Regions from separate parts of the Agrobacterium vacciniicorymbosi genome, predicted to be linked through region 1. Evidence: predicted binding sites of a transcription regulator. Region 1 holds the regulator's gene; the other holds the start of a gene.
What was found. The regulator LexA, encoded in region 1, represses DNA repair genes until DNA is damaged. The targets are predictions, from matches to a motif close to TGTTCNNNNTGTGTTCNG.
Positions count from the first base shown of each region.

Region 1 (8,712 bases):
CGACGGATGAGCAGCATTTCACGATAGGCGTGCAACTCTTCGTCTTTACCAAAGTCCGGCGTATTCTTGCCGGTGAATTCCTTGGTGGCGGTCTTTGCCGTAGTCTTGCGGCCGGATACGGTCGCGGTTTTTCGCGGCGCCATTCATCCCTCCCTGAGTTGCCATTAGAATGGTTGGATTGGGGCGCACCATATGCAAGAAAAGGGAAAGCAGCAATGCCATAAACGCATGGCTCATATTCAGCCTAAGTGGCTGTGAATAAATTAAAAAAGTCGATTAACTTGAATTCGGTTAATCAGAAATATGCGTTCATGATAACGATTTCGTCCGGACGGGACATATTCAGCTGATAGCGCGATATCTCATCAATCATGTCACGCTCGAGCGATCCATCGCTCATCAACTCGACCTGCCGCTCCAGTGCTACGCGGGTCTTCGTCAGCTTCGCAAGCTCTGCTGTTCTGGCAATACGCTGGCGCTCCAGACGCTCCGTGGCCTGAAGCCCGAAATCGCCATGGATGGAATGATAACCGAAATAGGAAAGAAAGGCGACCGTGATGGCCGGAACGACCAGACGGCCAAAACGTCTTTTCTTGTGATGCTTGGTCCACATACTCTGAAACAGCCTTCAAACGCGTTACTGGAACCACCATAACCGCATTTGTTTAACCATCCGTTGACCTTAATTCCCTCACCCACCGCAGCGCACAAAAAAGGCCCGCCGAAGCGAGCCTTTTTCTTGGACTTTCAAGCGATTCTTATCCGCGAAGGATGGAACGACCTGCGTAAGCGGCTTGCGGGCCGAGCATTTCTTCGATGCGGATCAACTGGTTGTACTTGGCAAGACGGTCGGAACGCGAGAGCGAACCGGTCTTGATCTGTCCGCAGTTGGTCGCAACTGCCAGATCGGCAATGGTAGAATCTTCGGTTTCACCGGAGCGGTGAGACATGACGGCGGTATAGCGCGCCTTGTGCGCTGTCTCGACGGCGTCAAGCGTTTCCGTCAGCGAGCCGATCTGGTTGACCTTGACGAGGATGGAGTTGGCAACACCCATCTTGATACCATCGCGAAGGCGTGCGGAGTTGGTGACGAAAAGGTCGTCGCCAACCAGCTGAACCTTGGAGCCGATCTTGTCCGTCAGGTACTTCCAGCCGTCCCAATCGTCTTCTGCCATACCGTCTTCAATTGAGATGATCGGGTATTTGCCGGCCAGTTCGGCAAGGTAGTCAGCCATGGCTTCAGGCTCCAGCGTGCGGCCTTCGCCTTCCATCTCGTACTTGCCGTTCTTGAAGAACTCGGTGGATGCGCAGTCGAGAGCGAGTGCAACATCATCACCCGGCTTGTAGCCAGCTTTTTCGACAGACTTCATGATGAAATCGAGTGCTTCCGGCGCGCTCTTCAGACCCGGAGCAAAACCGCCTTCGTCGCCGACATTGGTGTTGTGACCCTGTGCTGCGAGTTCCTTCTTCAGAACATGGAAGATTTCCGCGCCGATCCGCACGGCGTCACGGATGCTTTCCGCGCCAACCGGCATGATCATGAATTCCTGGAAGTCGATCGGGTTATCGGCATGTGCGCCGCCGTTGATGATGTTCATCATCGGCACGGGCAGCAGATGCGCGTTGGGGCCGCCAACATAACGGTAAAGCGGCAGACCTGTGGTTTCGGCAGCGGCCTTGGCAACCGCCAGGGAAACGCCGAGAATGGCGTTGGCACCGAGGCGCGACTTGTTCGGCGTGCCATCGAGCGCGATCAGCGTCTGGTCGATATGGATCTGGCTTTCGGCATCGAATCCGCCCAGCGCATCGAAGATTTCCGTATTGACGGCTTCAACGGCCTTTTCCACACCCTTACCAAGGTAGCGCTTGCCACCATCACGCAGTTCTGCGGCTTCATGCGCGCCCGTCGATGCGCCCGATGGAACTGCCGCACGACCGAAAGAACCGTCTTCCAGATAGACATCGACTTCAACGGTGGGGTTTCCACGGCTGTCGAGGATTTCGCGTGCGATGATATCGGTAATGGCTGTCATGATCTCTCCCTTGGGACTGGAACAGGATTTTCAGTTGCCTGTCTTAGAGTGCATCCCGAAAACTGTGAAGCGCTTTTCGGATGAGCGGCGCGATAAACAGGGCGACGGAATAGCGACTCGATGTGAACTTCCTCCGTCGCTGTAGACGACGCGCAAGAAATTACAATGACGGCGCCCATCTCTGGACGCCGTCTTTTCATAAAAATCGATTGAGGCCAAAAGCGATCACGCAGCTTTCGCGATATTGTCGAAAGCCAGCAGCTTTTCCAGAAGCTTCGGCATATCCTTCAGGTGGACCATATTGGGTCCGTCCGAGGGAGCGTTATCAGGGTCTTCATGCGTTTCCACAAAAAGACCGGCGACGCCGACCGCAATGGCCGCACGCGCCAGCGTCTCAACGAATTCCCGCTGACCGCCGCTCGAACCACCCTGCCCGCCCGGCTGCTGCACGGAGTGAGTCGCGTCAAAGACAACCGGCGCACCGAGCGATGCCATGATGGGCAGCGAGCGCATGTCGGAAACGAGCGTGTTGTAACCGAAGGACGCGCCGCGCTCGCACAGCAGCACGTTCGGGTTGCCACTATCGTTCAGCTTGGCCAGAACATTCTTCATGTCCCAAGGCGCCAGGAACTGACCCTTCTTCACATTGACGACCCGACCGGTCTTGGCCGCCGCCACCAGAAGGTCCGTTTGCCTGCTGAGAAACGCCGGGATTTGCAGGATGTCGACAACCGGTGACACGATTGCGCACTGTTCTTCCGTGTGAATATCCGTCAACACCGGAAAGCCGAATTGCTCCTTAAGTTCAGCAAAAACCTCCAGCGCCTTATCGATGCCAATGCCGCGCTGGCCCGACAGGGACGTGCGGTTGGCCTTATCGAAGGACGACTTGTAGACAAAACCGATACCCAGCTTGCCGCACAGCTCCGCCATGGTCTCGGCAATCATGAAGGCATGGTCGCGGCTCTCCATCTGGCACGGCCCGGCAATCAGCGAGAAACGTTCGGTATTGGAGAAAGTTACCTGCCCGGCACCTTCGCCGACGACCACGTTGAGATTATTCTGGACGCTCATCATTACTCCTCGAAGGCAAACCGGGCCTACGCCCAGCCGCCAAGCGGCTGCACGCAGACATATTCTACAATCCTGGTCACGCCATTATCAGGAAGCGTAATCTATGTCACGGCTGCCGTGCCGGTTGATCGGAACAGTTTCCGCTACAAAAAGCAGCACCCTGTTTACGTTATTTTTGTGCCAGCTTCACCACATCGGGATTTGCTTTCATGAAGCGGATGGTCGGTCCGGCCTCGTTGACAGCAGAGGAAAACTCACTCGTAGATTTCACGCGTTCGATCTCCTCGGGTTTGAAGTCTTGAGCCAAGAGAAACCGATAAACATACTCCGTGTTTTCGCCCACCGCCCAAGAAGGTAGCTTTGCCTCAAATGCCTTTTCTTGACGCTGCTTTCGCTCCATGGTCACCGCAAGCCTGACAAGACTTCCAAGTGGAATCGGTATGCCATTAATACCGATGTCCGGCACGAAACTAGCCGCGTGCAAACCACCGCCAAGTTTATTGTTACGCAAAATGGAAGCGCACTTATTGTCTCTCGACGGCTGCTTTTTGGCCGCGACGCGATCCGCATTTATAAGCATAATCAGTTTGCAGTTCGCGACAGTGGATGCCAGGAGCAATCTATCATACTCCGCTTTTTTAAGAGCTTCTGGCGAATTGGGTTGGGTGGTTTGGCACCCGGCAAGTGCAACAAGGCCCACAATCAGGCTGAGCGTTCTAAATTTCACTTGATGGACTTTCTAAAACGATATCCGTACCGCTTTCACTCGTAGGAGAATGACGGACAAAAACTGATGAAAATGCTTAAAAACAGGACCAAATACCTGCTCACCCCACAAGATGCCAAGATCACCGCGCGGGCCCCTTGAAAGCATGAGCGGAATTAGCAAAATCGGGCAGAAAAACAACCCGGAGGCGCAAATCGGCGTGATTCAACGTGAAGAAGTCGTAACCAGCCATGGCCATATGATTCTCTCAACGATCTGACGGATATTTATTTTGATCTGGCTTAAGTGATTTTTTACTGGGCTATTGCAGAACACATATGGAACAGATAGTGTTCGTTCTGTATTTGTTTCGCGAATCTTCGCCTCGAATTTCCAAGGGTGTTTCTTCATGCTCACGCGCAAACAGCAGGAATTGCTTCTGTTCATTCATGAAAGAATGAAAGAGTCTGGCGTGCCGCCATCCTTCGATGAAATGAAGGATGCACTCGATCTTGCCTCTAAATCGGGCATTCACCGGTTGATTACGGCGCTGGAAGAGCGCGGGTTTATTCGCCGGCTACCGAATAGGGCGCGCGCACTCGAAGTCATCAAGCTTCCCGAGTCCTATTCTCCAGCCAACAAGCCGCAACGCGGCTTTTCGCCCAGCGTCATCGAAGGCAGCCTTGGCAAGCCAAAGGCTGTGGAGCCATCGCCCGCACCTGCCCCGTTGAACAGTCGCGACGTCAACTCGGTCAGCGTTCCCGTCATGGGGCGAATCGCAGCAGGTGTCCCGATTTCGGCGATCCAGAACAACACCCATGATGTGGTCGTGCCGATGGATATGATCGGCTCTGGCGAACATTACGCGCTCGAGGTCAAAGGCGATTCGATGATCGAAGCCGGTATTTTCGATGGAGATACGGTCATTATTCGTGACGGAAGCACCGCAAATCCGGGCGATATCGTCGTTGCATTGGTGGATGACGAAGAAGCGACACTGAAGCGCTTCCGCCGCAAGGGTGCCTCCATTGCGCTCGAAGCCGCCAACCCCGCTTACGAGACCCGCATCTTCGGACCGGACCGGGTGAAAATCCAGGGTAAGCTTGTCGGCCTGATCCGCCGCTATCACTGACTACTGCTGCCTATAATTTAGCGGGCGGATTTTTAGGTCTGCCCGCGGGCAATATTTCTGGTTTTGATTCGCCTGTTGGCGAGGTACCAGAGCCAAAGTTGGACGTTGGTTCGATTAACAAACAAGTGCACTTACATGCATTTCAGAGGGAAATTTGCGCTCACGGTAAGTGCAGATATCCAAAAATAGTTAGTCGGCTCACTATCTTCGAATCACTCGCGTCGGTGAGCGTCTATGAATGATTTTAGCGTGACGTTTTGTGTGTAGCGCTGCCTAGTTTGAGTTGCGGAATGGGAGCTTCAGACCGAAATCTCTCTGTTCACAATGTCACCACCTGGGCACAAAAGATCAAATTATTTGAAGACCACCATCGCGCAAACCGTCTGTATCGGAGAAATTTCCCGCGCTAACACGGTGCTGCAACCGAGGGATATGAAATGTACGATCTTTATATAGCCAACAAGAACTATTCCTCCTGGTCCCTGCGGCCATGGGTGTTGATGCGGACACTCGATATTGCATTCAGCGAAAAGCTTACCCCATTCGGCAATTCCGCCGAGGATTTCGCGACATTTTCTCCCACCGCCAAGGTGCCCTGCCTTGTCGAGAGCGACCTGACCGTATGGGATTCGCTGTCGATCATCGAATATCTGGCGGAACGGCATAGTGGAGTTTGGGCTGGTGATACGAAGGCACGTGCATGGTCGCGTTCTGCCGCGGCGGAAATGCACTCAGGCTTCCAGACATTGCGCAACGAACATCCGATGAATGTCGGTCTTCGGATCCAGCCAACTGAAGTTGGCGAGGCGCTGAAGAAAGACATTTCCCGCATCGACGCACTTTGGCAGGAAGGTCTAGCCTCCTTTGGCGGTCCGTTCCTGGCGGGAGACGCATTTACAGCAGTAGACGCGTTTTTCTGCCCCGTCGCCTTCCGCTTCCAGACCTATGGAACGGCTATGTCGCCCGAGGCCGAGGCTTACAAGAACCGTCTCCTCACCCTCCCCGCAATGCAGGAATGGCAGGATGCGGCCTTGCTGGAACCGTGGCGCGATGCAGAACACGAGGCGGAAGCCAAAGCCATCGGAGAATGGCTGGCGGATTTGCGCTTGAAGTCGTGAGATATGGAACGGCGTCTGTTTCGAACGAAAATACCGACTTGGCTGTGTAAAACGGTCTGTGTGAAAACGAGTCAGAAGGTATCGCAAAGCGCGCAAGCGGCACCTTTGAATGAAGCATATCACGGGGCGTTCGATAGCATTCTTTCGATATGCTCCGGCACTGACGCGTCGAACTCTCCTTTGCGCCACTCATAGCTACGGTGCCTTGTCCAGAAGCGGTCCATATCCTGCATCGCCGCTTCGGCGCGCAGCACAGGCTTACCCTTTTCACCAAGCCATATTTCCATAGAGCCCGTGCGCCGCAAGGTTTCGCTGCTGATGAGGATTGCGCCGGATCGACACGTGGAAAAAAAAGGCACCTTGCGCGTCGTCACCACCACATCGGCGAGATCGCAACCCGCTCCCGTGAGCGCGGTATCCAGAATGACCGCGACCGCCACGCCGGACTTTGACGTCGCAACGCACCATTGGTCTTTGCGGCAGGTGAAGCGATCCGTGCCTGACAAGGCCTCTTTCATTTCTCTGGCGGCCCGCACCTTATCCTCGTCGCTCAAACGGGGCTTACGACCGGCAGCATCGCCAGCCTCTTGTGCGGCATCACCGGTGGGTGACTTCACCACATCCAGCATTCTCGGCCCAACATGTTGCTCTGGCAACGGCACCGCCCTCGCCCACTGATCATAGATGAAACCGGAGGCACGGGGCTTCGTCGTTGCAACTGCATCTGCCGACAGCAAAGCGACCAAAGAGCCATCTTCGTAAATCAGCAGATCTGGTTTGCTGCGCCATTGCTCCGTCACCAGCATAATGAAGCCAGCGGCAATCAGCGGCAGCCCGATCAGAGCAAGCCGCGTGCGCAGCAGCGCGATGATCAGAAATCCCGCCGTGGAGACACCCAGAAACCAGCCGTTCTGCCGCCCGATCGTCGCGTCTCCGCCCCAGCTCGAGACCGTCTTGGCGATCTCGATCACCGCCGCCATGCCGTAACCCATGACCTTCAGAAAAGGCGCATCGAGCCCAAAAGGCATCAGCAGCATTCCCACCAGTGCAAAAGGCATGACGATCAACGACATGACCGGCATGGCCGCCAGATTTGCCGCCAGCCCATAGGTCGTGATGCGGTGAAAATGTTCGATGGAATAGATCGCGGTGGAGATGCCACCGATCAGTGACGTGATGACGACGCCACCAATGACCGTTGCCACGTTTTGCGATAATGACAGCCACCACGGCGGACGGCTGATCACGAGCCCTCCCCGCTCGCCACGCCACCGGCTCCAGAAGCCATAGCCGGACACCAGCGCCAGGGTCGCGGCAAAGGACATCTGGAAGCTCGGCCCCATCACCTCATGAGGTGACAGAACGATGATGACGATGGCGGAAAGCGCGACGTTTCGCAGGCTGATCGAAGGCCTGTCCACCAGCACGGCAATCAGCATGATGGACATCATCAACCACGCGCGCTCCGCCGAAACTGCAAAACCCGAAATCAGGTAATAGGCAAGCGTCATGAGCAGTGCCGCAAAAGCTGATATTTTCTTGACCGGCCAACGCTGCGAGAATCCGGCAAACAGGCTGAAGATGGTGCGCATGCCGACGAAGAAAATACCGGCGGCAAGCGCCATGTTCAGGCCGGAGATGGCCACGATATGCGCAAGGCCGGAAACGCGCAGTGCCTCCATCGTCTCGCCTGAAATCGCACGTCTCTCATCGGTGACAATAGATGCCGCAAAGGCTCCCGCATCCCCGCCGATCAGGTTGCGAATGCGCTGTGCGATCTGGCTTCGGAGCTTGTAAAGCCAACTGTCAGCGCTTTGGAGCCAGGTCTTGGTGCCCTGCTCACCCGGCATTCCTGCCACCGTCTTGGGCGGGCCATAGAAATAGCCCGTCGCGCCGATGCCATCGAAAAACGACGCAAAAGCGAAATCATTCAACCCCGGCAACGCCGGACCCGATGGCGGTGAAAGCCGCGCTTTGCCGCTGATCGTCTGGCCGATGCCGATTGCCTCATGCCGGCTGCGCGACACCAATGATATCCGTTCCGGCGGACGCGACAGTTTGGGTGCGGAGGTGGATTGCAGCGCAACCACATAGCGCCAGTTACCCCGCGCATCCAGTTCCCGCCGCTCCACCGTTCCGGTAATTGTCGTCGTCGCAGGTGTATCGAGAATGGTGGTCGCCGCCCGCCGCGTTTCCCAGTCCGCCAGCAACATACCGACCAGCACGAAAGCACTGGCTTTCAAAACGGCAGACGTCGCGCCGGGCCGGTAAAGAAGTGCACCCGCCATGGCCGCCACGCTGATTGCCAAACCCAGCAGAAGCCAGTGCTGCGGCGTAGCAGGCAAGCTGAACCAAAGTGCTACGCCTGCGGCGATGAACACAGGAATAAAGAGAAAGTCCTGCCGGTGCGCAGCCTCTGTTTCAATGCACTGCACAAACCAGCGCCTAAGCCTGAGAATGATGCCCGGCGGCGTGGAGGCAAGTCCATCCTGCGCAGCCAGCGCACTCCGGGAAACATGCAACGGCAACAGCAAGTCATCGAGTTCCGTTTGCGCAACGAAGCCCGTTTCCGCCAGGCGGAAATGCTGCTGTTCTTCCCTAGTGTTCACGCCCCGGCGCCCCTTGCCGCAAGCTTTTAGTTTGCAACCC
Region 1 is NZ_JBETMF010000001.1:176,467-185,178, reverse strand. It holds gene pdhA (pyruvate dehydrogenase (acetyl-transferring) E1 component subunit alpha) at 1-143, opposite strand, end outside; gene ABUK73_RS01010 (FtsB family cell division protein) at 296-613, opposite strand; gene eno (phosphopyruvate hydratase) at 759-2,033, opposite strand; gene kdsA (3-deoxy-8-phosphooctulonate synthase) at 2,259-3,107, opposite strand; gene ABUK73_RS00995 (hypothetical protein) at 3,277-3,834, opposite strand; gene lexA (transcriptional repressor LexA) at 4,223-4,945, shown strand; gene ABUK73_RS00985 (glutathione S-transferase family protein) at 5,383-6,063, shown strand; gene ABUK73_RS00980 (ComEC/Rec2 family competence protein) at 6,183-8,672, opposite strand.

Region 2 (8,712 bases), on a different contig from region 1:
ATAGCTAGGAATAGCTATTGTCACCTTATAAGGCCGTTCCGTATGGCGGTTGCAATCAATTGACTTCGGTTGACACAGTTCATCTTTTGAAGCGCGTTACGCAGCTGGTGCTGTACGGTATTTTTCGACCGTCCCAGGATTTTTGCGATTTCCCAGTTTGTCTTACCTTCCGCGCACCAATAGACGACATCCAACTCGTGGGTGGTGAGATTGGCGATTTTTCTTCGTTTGGTGCCGTTGGCTTTTTCCGTGATAGCCTGAAGTCGATGATGCGCGTATATGGAGACGAGATGCAAAATGCCCTTGGCCTCCTGAGGCATCTTTATATTTCTACCCCCGAAGGTGACGATAGCCTGTAGGCCACCGATCAGATGTAGCGGAACGCTTATTCCGTCGCGCATCCCGAAGTCCGAGGCTTCGTTCATCAGCTTTCTCGCTCTCGGTCCAACCTGCGTTCCGTTCAACGCCTCCGACCAAATGAATACTTCGTCTGTCGTTCTCGAATGATGGATAACAGGGTCGACCCGGACATATTTTTCGGCGACATACCGTTCGAACCATTCCGTCGGCCAGCCATTCAGCAGCACGTATGGTGCGATGCTCTCGCCCGGTAAAGGTAGGCCCGAAATCGCGAAGCTATCCAGTCCGAAGTCACCTGCTACGACCTCCAGGCCGCACGCTATGGCGTAAGGTGTTTCGGCAATCTTCACGGCCTCAACGAAGTCGAACATCATGTTCGAGGAGTAACCATTCGCGTTTTTACACATGTCAGATAACCGCAACCAAAATGCCAATGCTTATATACTTTTAGTAGTATGGAATTGAAATCCAGTACAACGTACGACGACCAAATTTTTAAACACCCGAGTACGAATTTCGACCATGAGACTTTCAGAATCGGCGCGCGCTATGCGCTTCTTGCGAGCCTGATCGTAAAGTCAGCCGCAAAACGTAGATTATCCAGGAAGGACACAACACTTGAGGTCGGATTTGACTGTCATATTACCGACCACTCAGGGTGATATTCGTTAGCTCGTCTTCACTAACAGCTGGTTGCATGTTACCGTGCCTTCCACTGGGACATGACATAGCTATACAGACAGGTTTTTTCGGTCGGGGGATTCGAATGCGTCTGATAACGGTTTTAACTACCACTTGGTTGATAGCGACTGCTGCGGTTGCGCAACCGATCACAATAGTTTCATACAATGCGGAAAACATGTTCGACACGGAGGATGATCCATCCAATCCCCGTGACGACACCTACTTGCCGCTGACCGTGAAAGATCAGAATCGGCAGGCCCATGACGCTGCGTGCGAAAAGTACAATGGGCCGACAGGTTTCTATACGAGCGAATGCAAGACGCTCAATTGGGACAGCGCGATCTATGCGACGAAGCTCAAGCGATATGCTGACGTCCTTAAAGCCATGCCCGTACTGCCGGATGTGGTTGTTATTCCGGAGACTGAAAACAAGAAGGTCCTGGATGACCTTGTATCACAGCACCTGTCGAACGCGGGCTACACGGCTGTCCAGCTCGACACCAGTGACAAGCCCGACAGTCGCGGGATCGATGTGGGTCTGCTGACACGTCTTCCTATTGTCGGCACGCCCACCGCCCACGTCATCGATTTCGGTGGAGCGTCGGAAAAGTGCGGAAAGACGCGCGACATTCTTCAGGTGATCGTGCAGTTACCTGACAGCGCGGAACTGACGGTCTTCGGTGTTCATTTCCCCTCAGGCGCGAGTCCGTTTGAATGCCGCGTCCGTGCGCTCAAGCAGGTGAGCGAACTCGCCTCCGCGCTTCCCGAAGGTAGCCTTGCCGTTGCAGCGGGAGATTTCAACATTAACTGCAACGAAGCACCTATGGAGGGTTTCGCCCGTCTTCTGCAACGGGGCAACTGGTACGTTTCGCCACTGGCTACACACGGATGCAACGCGCCGGGGTCAAGCAAGTTCACCGATCGTGTTATGGACAATTGGAACACATGGTCCTTTTTGGACATGATCCTGGTGTCTCCCGAACTGAGTGTAACCCGTCCTTCGAAAAAGAACTGGTTTGCCGATCTAGGTAGCTTCGGCACCTTGATCGTTCATCCCGAGCAGGTTGCGGTCGATGATGCAGACAAGGGTTTCGTCGAGCCGAGGCGGTTTGATCCCAAGACCGGCCGAGGCGTCAGTGATCATTGGCCGGTTATGATGAGGTTATTGCCGCGTAGAGGATGACTACCGATCAAAGGTGTGAATGGATACGACGCTATCTATCTGTTAGCGACTTGGAACCGCTTTTTGACCGGTTGAAGGCTGCTATGCTAACGCGTGTCATGCTGCGGTACCCTCAAGAGTATGTCCAAGTGGGAAGAATATCTCGTTTCGACCATTGCACTCGAAGATTGACACGATAGCATACGTCTCGCGAGGGATCAGGGGGCTGTGATCGTGTCTAGACGTTTATTGCTTTTTGCGATTGCTGCATCGACTGTTTGGTGCAGAGCCGCTTATGCGGATGTCACCATCGAGCGTTTGCCGATGGAGAACTCTTCACCGATTATCCTGCTGAAAGGTGACTTCACTCCGACCGACAAACCTGACCTGCTTGCCAAAGAAGTCGCGACGAGTGGGGCCAAGGTAATCACCTTTAATAGCGACGGTGGCAACGTCGTCATGGCGATGGCCTACGGGCGAATGATCAGATCGCTTGGACTGTCCACTCTACAGTTGAGATCGTCGCAATGCGCATCCGCTTGCGCATTGGCATTCGTGGGAGGTGCAACCCGACAGGCTGAGCCCGGAGCTATCGGCGTGCATCAGTCGTCTTTCTCCCCCGACACAGAGATCGACGGTCGGACAGCCGTCGCGGCGGTACAAGCGCTGACAGCCCAGATCATGACGTATCTGTTGGAAATGGACGTCGACCCCAAGTTGCTCCAGCTGAGCCTCTCCGTACCCAGTGACGACATGCGTTATCTGACAGCCAGCGAAATGCAAAATTTCGGGGTAACCAAAGGCACTCCGACAGAGACGCCCGAGCGGGTATCTACTGTCGCAGCGCAACCAAATATAGCTGCGACATCCCCCGAAAAAGACGAGACACCTTCGCCGACCGTTGAAGAGAGAGCCATCGCTTTCGTAAATGACTATCACGACGCATGGTCCCGCGGAAACAAGGAAGCGCTTGCCTTCATGGAGAAGGCATATGCCGGGACCGTGGAATTCTATGGCAAGGCGACATCAAGAGCCGCCGTCATGGATCAGAAACTTGAATTCGCATCGCGGTGGCCCGTCCGCGCCTACAGCGTAAAGTCGGGTTCAGCGAAAGTAACGTGCCAGGACACCTGCAAGGTAGAGGGGGTGGTTGACTGGTTTGCGAAACGCGACGTTGGAGACCGGGTGTCTTCGGGCACGGCGGAGTTTTCGGTTGTTTGGGACCAGAGCACCGAGACGATCCTTTCCGAGACCGGAAGGGTCATCCAGTCGGACAAAGGTGTTTCAGGACCGGTCCGCTTGATATCCCAGTGGCAAGATGAAAACGGATCATGCCGTGGTGGTAGCGGCGACTCTGACCAAACCATGGCAGCCTGCGAGAGACGCGAAGCCATTGGAAACAAGTTGCAGACCGTCGGCTGGTGTTATGGTCGCGAGGGCGAATACGGGTATCAGATGCAATGGCATGCCTGCGGGCAGACCTCAAACCGTCCGGAGGGAGCGGTGGCCGCGGCGAAATCGAGCATCGCCCGGCCAAACCCGACGAGCTTTCCGGTTCGCGCTCGGTTTGCAGGCAAGACCGTGATGCCGGATTTCAGGGGTCGTGATCGTGAATTCAACAGCTTCAGAACGCGTATCCGCGACGGAATGCGTGAAGGTCCGAATTTCGCAGGCCGTTACACCCTGATCCAGATCGGTTGCGGTGCTGGCTGCTCGTTTGTCATTCTCGCAGATAACCAGACTGGTCGACCCGCGTCGTTTCCCCGTGGAGGCGAGGAGCATATGTATTTGAGCCTGGACTATCGTCGCGATAGCCGGCTGGTTGCCACCCAGTGGCTGAACAGCGAGACCAGCACATGCGTCGTTGAATTCTTCGATTTCGATAAGGACGCCTTTAAGCCAATCAGCAAAACCGAGATAGGTAACGAGGAAGCCTGCAATAGAACGGCAGCTGAAAACCTGCGTTGAGACCAAGTCGCAGAAGGACTTGCGCTTTCATGCGACTTCCGGCTGGTCGTATGGTTGGCGACGGCACAGGCATTCGGCCAGTCCTCGCAAATCAAAAGCTCCGTGGAGCATCCCGCGATTTCAGGCTGGCTTCACACCTGTCCACCCCACCAACGCACATGCGATCACAAGCACCCACGACTACGCGGCGCACGCGAGATATCGGTGCCGATGACTTGAAGCGCCGAACCGTCCTCTCTCGGTCAAGTTCGGTATAGACCCCACAGACCCTGCATTCGACGGCGATGATTGGTCCCTTGACCGATCGCAACGTTGGTTCCTGATCCATACTTCCCTTGGTTGTCTGAAAAAAAGTCCAATCCGACCGGTCACTTAGCATGGCATGTTAGAGTCCTGATTCATCTCGGTTTTCCCGCGATGGCAAATGCACGTCACCTAAAATGCCCGATTTGACCGGCTTGACTCTCCTTATAGAACGGAACAGATAGAGAACGTCAACCGATTTTCAGGATACGAAGTCCTGCCAACGCGCACCTAGGAGGTCCGTGAATGAGAACGCATGTCCGGTCTCCAAGTCTCATCGACGACCTGCGCGAGCAGATAGCGAAGCTCGAGGGTGTGTCGGCGAAGAAAGCGGAATGCCTCCCGTTCGGTGTCGCCGAAATTGACGGAAAACTTCCCGGCGGTGGGCTGGCTTTCGGTGCGCTCCATGAGTTCGCTGGCGGAGGGGCTGGTACCGTGGACGGCGCGGCCGCTGCCCTCATGGTCGCCGGGATCGCCGCGAGAACGAAGGGGAAAATCCTCTGGTGCCTCAGCAGGCCCGACCTGTTCGCTCCTTCGATTTCGCAGGCAGGACTTCATCCCGACCGCGTGATCTACGTCGAGGCCGACCGGGAAGAGGATGTGCTGGCCTCCTTCGAAGAGGGCCTGAGCTTTGGCGGCCTCGGTGCGGTCGTGGGTGAAATCGTCCGGTTACCGATGACGGCTTCACGACGGCTGCAATTGGCTGCGGAGAAGTCTGGAACAATGGGGTTGGCGTTGAGGCGATGGCGACGACAGGCGGAAGCGAACGACTACGGCCAGCCCACCGCTTCGGTGACGCGGTGGCGAATAAGCCAGCTGCCGTCGGAAGACCTTCCCGTGGCTGGCGTGGGTAGGCCGCGATGGTTGGCGGAACTGATGAGATCGCGCGCGGGCGAGTGTGCAGAGTTCTGCGTAGGAGCATGTGATGCCAAGGGTCGTATCACTCTTTTTCCCAAGATGGGCTACGGACAGGATACGGAAGGCCGGGGCCGATGGCACACCGCCTCCTGACAAGCCGATGGTCGTGATTGCTAGGTCGGGGGCCAGGCGGACGGTCTGCGCAGCTGACGACGCCGCGCGAAAGCTCGGTCTGCGCATCGGCATGCCCGCGAGCAAGGCCCAGGCTCTCGTTGCCGATCTGGCCATGTACGATGCCGACCCGGTCGGCGATCTGGCTGCGCTCGATAAGATGGCGCTTTGGATGCTCCGGCAATACAGCCCCGTCGTCGCAGTGGACGGCACTGACGGCATCGTCATCGACACGGAGGGCGCGGACCATCTCCAGGGCGGCGAAGAACGCATGGTGTCGGGGATGGTCAACCGCCTCTGCGGTGTCGGCGTGGTCGCGCGAGCCGCCGTGGCAGACACGTGGGGCGCGGCACACGCGATCGCCAGATACACCTCAGCAGAATGGACTGTCGTTCCCGCGTCCGAGACGGCGAAGTCCGTTCTGGGGCTTCCTATCGTCTGTCTGCGGTTAGCACCCGAAACGGTGAACAGCCTACGGGTTCTCGGTATCGAGACAGTCGGACAATTATCGGCCATGCCGAGAGCGCCGTTGACCCTGCGCTTCGGCCCGGAGGTCGGCAGGCGGCTCGACCAGTTGTTCGGTCGTGCGGCCGAGCCGATCGAACCCATCCGTTGTCCGGAGATCGTGGAGGTCCACCGCCCGTTCGCAGAGCCGATCGGGGCTGCGGAGACCATAGCGAAATACGTCGGCCGCCTCGTCGGGCAGCTTTGCTCCGAGCTGGAGACCCGTGGCCTTGGTGTCCGCCGCTGTGACCTCATCGTCCATCGCGTCGACAACACCATCCAGGCGATACGGGCTGGCCTCGCGAAACCCGTCCGTGACGACAAAAGACTGACACGCCTGCTGACCGACAGGATTGAGCATATCGATCCGGGTTTCGGTATCGAGAAGCTGTCGCTCGTCGCGACATGGGCGGAGTGTCTGGTCGAAAGGCAGCAGTCGTCATCCCTGATCGAGGAGACGGTCGTCGACGTGACACCGCTGGTTGATATTCTGGGAAACCGCGGACACCGCATCTACAGGATGACCCCGGTCGCCAGTGATGTCCCCGAACGGAGTTTTCAGCGTGTCGGCCCCATGTCGGAAGAGAAAGGCGTCGATTGGCCGTCGAACTGGCCACGGCCCAGTAGGCTCCTCGCGCGTCCCGAAGAGATCGAGGTGCTGGCGGTCCTGCCGGATAGCCCTCCGAGAACGATGACATGGCGCGGCAAGCGGAGGCGGATCGTCCGAGGCGACGGCCCGGAGCGGGTCTTCGGGGAATGGTGGCTGCGGGATGCCGAGTTTCACGCCGTCCGCGATTACTACGTCGTCGAGGACGACAGCGGCGAGCGCTTCTGGGTCTACCGCGCAGGCGACGGCGTGGACACGACGACAGGCTCACACAGGTGGTTCATACACGGGATATTCGGATGAGATACGTCGAACTCCAGACGACGACCCATTTCTCGTTCCTACGGGGAGCATCCAGCGCCGACGAGTTGTTCGCCGCGGCTGCGGAACTCGGGATCGAGGCGCTCGGTATCGTGGACAGGAATTCGCTGTCAGGCATCGTGCGGGCATGGGAGGCTTCGAAGGCGACGGGCGTCCGTTTGATCGTAGGATGTCGCCTGGATTTGATCGACGGCATGGCGATCCTGATCTATCCGACCGACAGGGCGGCCTACGCGCGGCTGTGCCGTCTTCTTTCGCTCGGCAAGTCGCGCGGCGGCAAGGCGAAGTGCATTTTGGATTTCAGCGATGTCAGCCTCTACGCCGAGGGCTTGATCGGCATCCTGATCCCCGACGAAGCCGACGAGACGTGTGCGATCCAGCTGCGCAGGATGTCGGAGCTCTTCGGAGACAGGGCCTATGTCAGCCTGTGCCTGAGACGGCGACCGAACGACAAGCTCCGCATCCATAACCTTTCGAACATGGCCGTTAGGCATCGCGTCCGCACGGTCGTCACGAACGACGTCCTTTTTCACGAGCCGGGCAAGCGGCAGTTACAGGACATCGTCACCTGCATCCGCCACAACAAGACCATCGACGACATAGGCTTCAACCGCGAACGCCATGCGGATCGCTATCTCAAACACGCCGAGGAAATGCATCGATTGTTAGATGCTTATCCAGAGGCTTTGGCCCGCACGCTCGAGATCGCGAAGCGATGTACGTTCTCCTTGAGCGAACTCGAATACCAGTATCCCTCAGAGGCCATTATCCCCGGTCTCGGCGTTCAGGCTACCCTGGAGAAGTTCACCTGGGAGGGAGCGGCGGATCGTTATCCCGAGGGCGTACCGGAAACCGTTGTGAAAACAATCCGGCACGAGCTCCAACTCATCGAAAAGATGAAGTACGCCCCGTACTTCCTGACCGTCTTTAACATCGTGCGTTTCGCGCGGTCCAAGGGCATTCTGTGCCAAGGCCGCGGGTCGGCGGCCAATAGCGCCGTCTGCTACGTCCTCGGGGTCACGAGCATCGACCCGGAGACCAACGACCTCCTGTTCGAAAGATTCGTCAGCCAGGAACGGGCCGAGCCGCCCGACATCGACGTCGATTTCGAGCACGAGCGGCGGGAAGAGGTCATCCAGTGGATTTACGACACCTACGGTCGGACGAAGGCCGCCCTGTGTTCGGCTGTCACGCGCTACCGTGCCAAGGGCGCGCTCCGTGACGTCGGCAAGGCTCTGGGGTTGCCCGAGGACATGATCCGCCAGCTGTCGTCCGGGGTCTGGGGTTGGAGCAAGGAGGGGGTCTCCGAAAAGGAGGTCAAGGATAATAACCTCAATATGGGCGACCGAAGGCTCCGACTGGCGCTCGAACTTGCGCAGCAGCTCATGGGCGCGCCCCGACATCTCAGCCAGCACCCCGGTGGTTTCGTCCTGACCAACGACCGCCTCGACGAGCTTGTGCCGATCGAGCCGGCCGCCATGGACAATCGCCAGATTATCGAGTGGGACAAAGACGACGTCGAAGCGCTCAAGATGATGAAGGTGGACATTCTGGCGCTCGGGATGCTGACCTGCATGTCGAAGGCATTCGCTTTGATCAGGGAACACAAGAACGACGTGATCGATCTCGCGAATATCAAGCAGGAGGACAACGCGACCTATGCGATGATCCGGAAAGCCGACACGCTCGGGACGTTCCAGGTCGAGTCTCGCGCTCAGATGGCGATGTTGCCCCGACTGAAACCGAGGACCTTTTACGACCTCGTCATCCAGGT
Region 2 is NZ_JBETMF010000003.1:86,589-95,300, reverse strand. It holds gene ABUK73_RS06355 (helix-turn-helix transcriptional regulator) at 21-734, opposite strand; gene ABUK73_RS06350 (endonuclease/exonuclease/phosphatase family protein) at 1,127-2,227, shown strand; gene ABUK73_RS06345 (COG3904 family protein) at 2,441-4,174, shown strand; gene ABUK73_RS06340 (ImuA family protein) at 4,724-5,488, shown strand; gene ABUK73_RS06335 (Y-family DNA polymerase) at 5,403-6,920, shown strand; gene ABUK73_RS06330 (error-prone DNA polymerase) at 6,917-8,712, shown strand, end outside.
Region 2: ABUK73_RS06340 (ImuA family protein) is a predicted target of LexA. The motif match lies at 4,651-4,668, and genes of this name have one in related genera.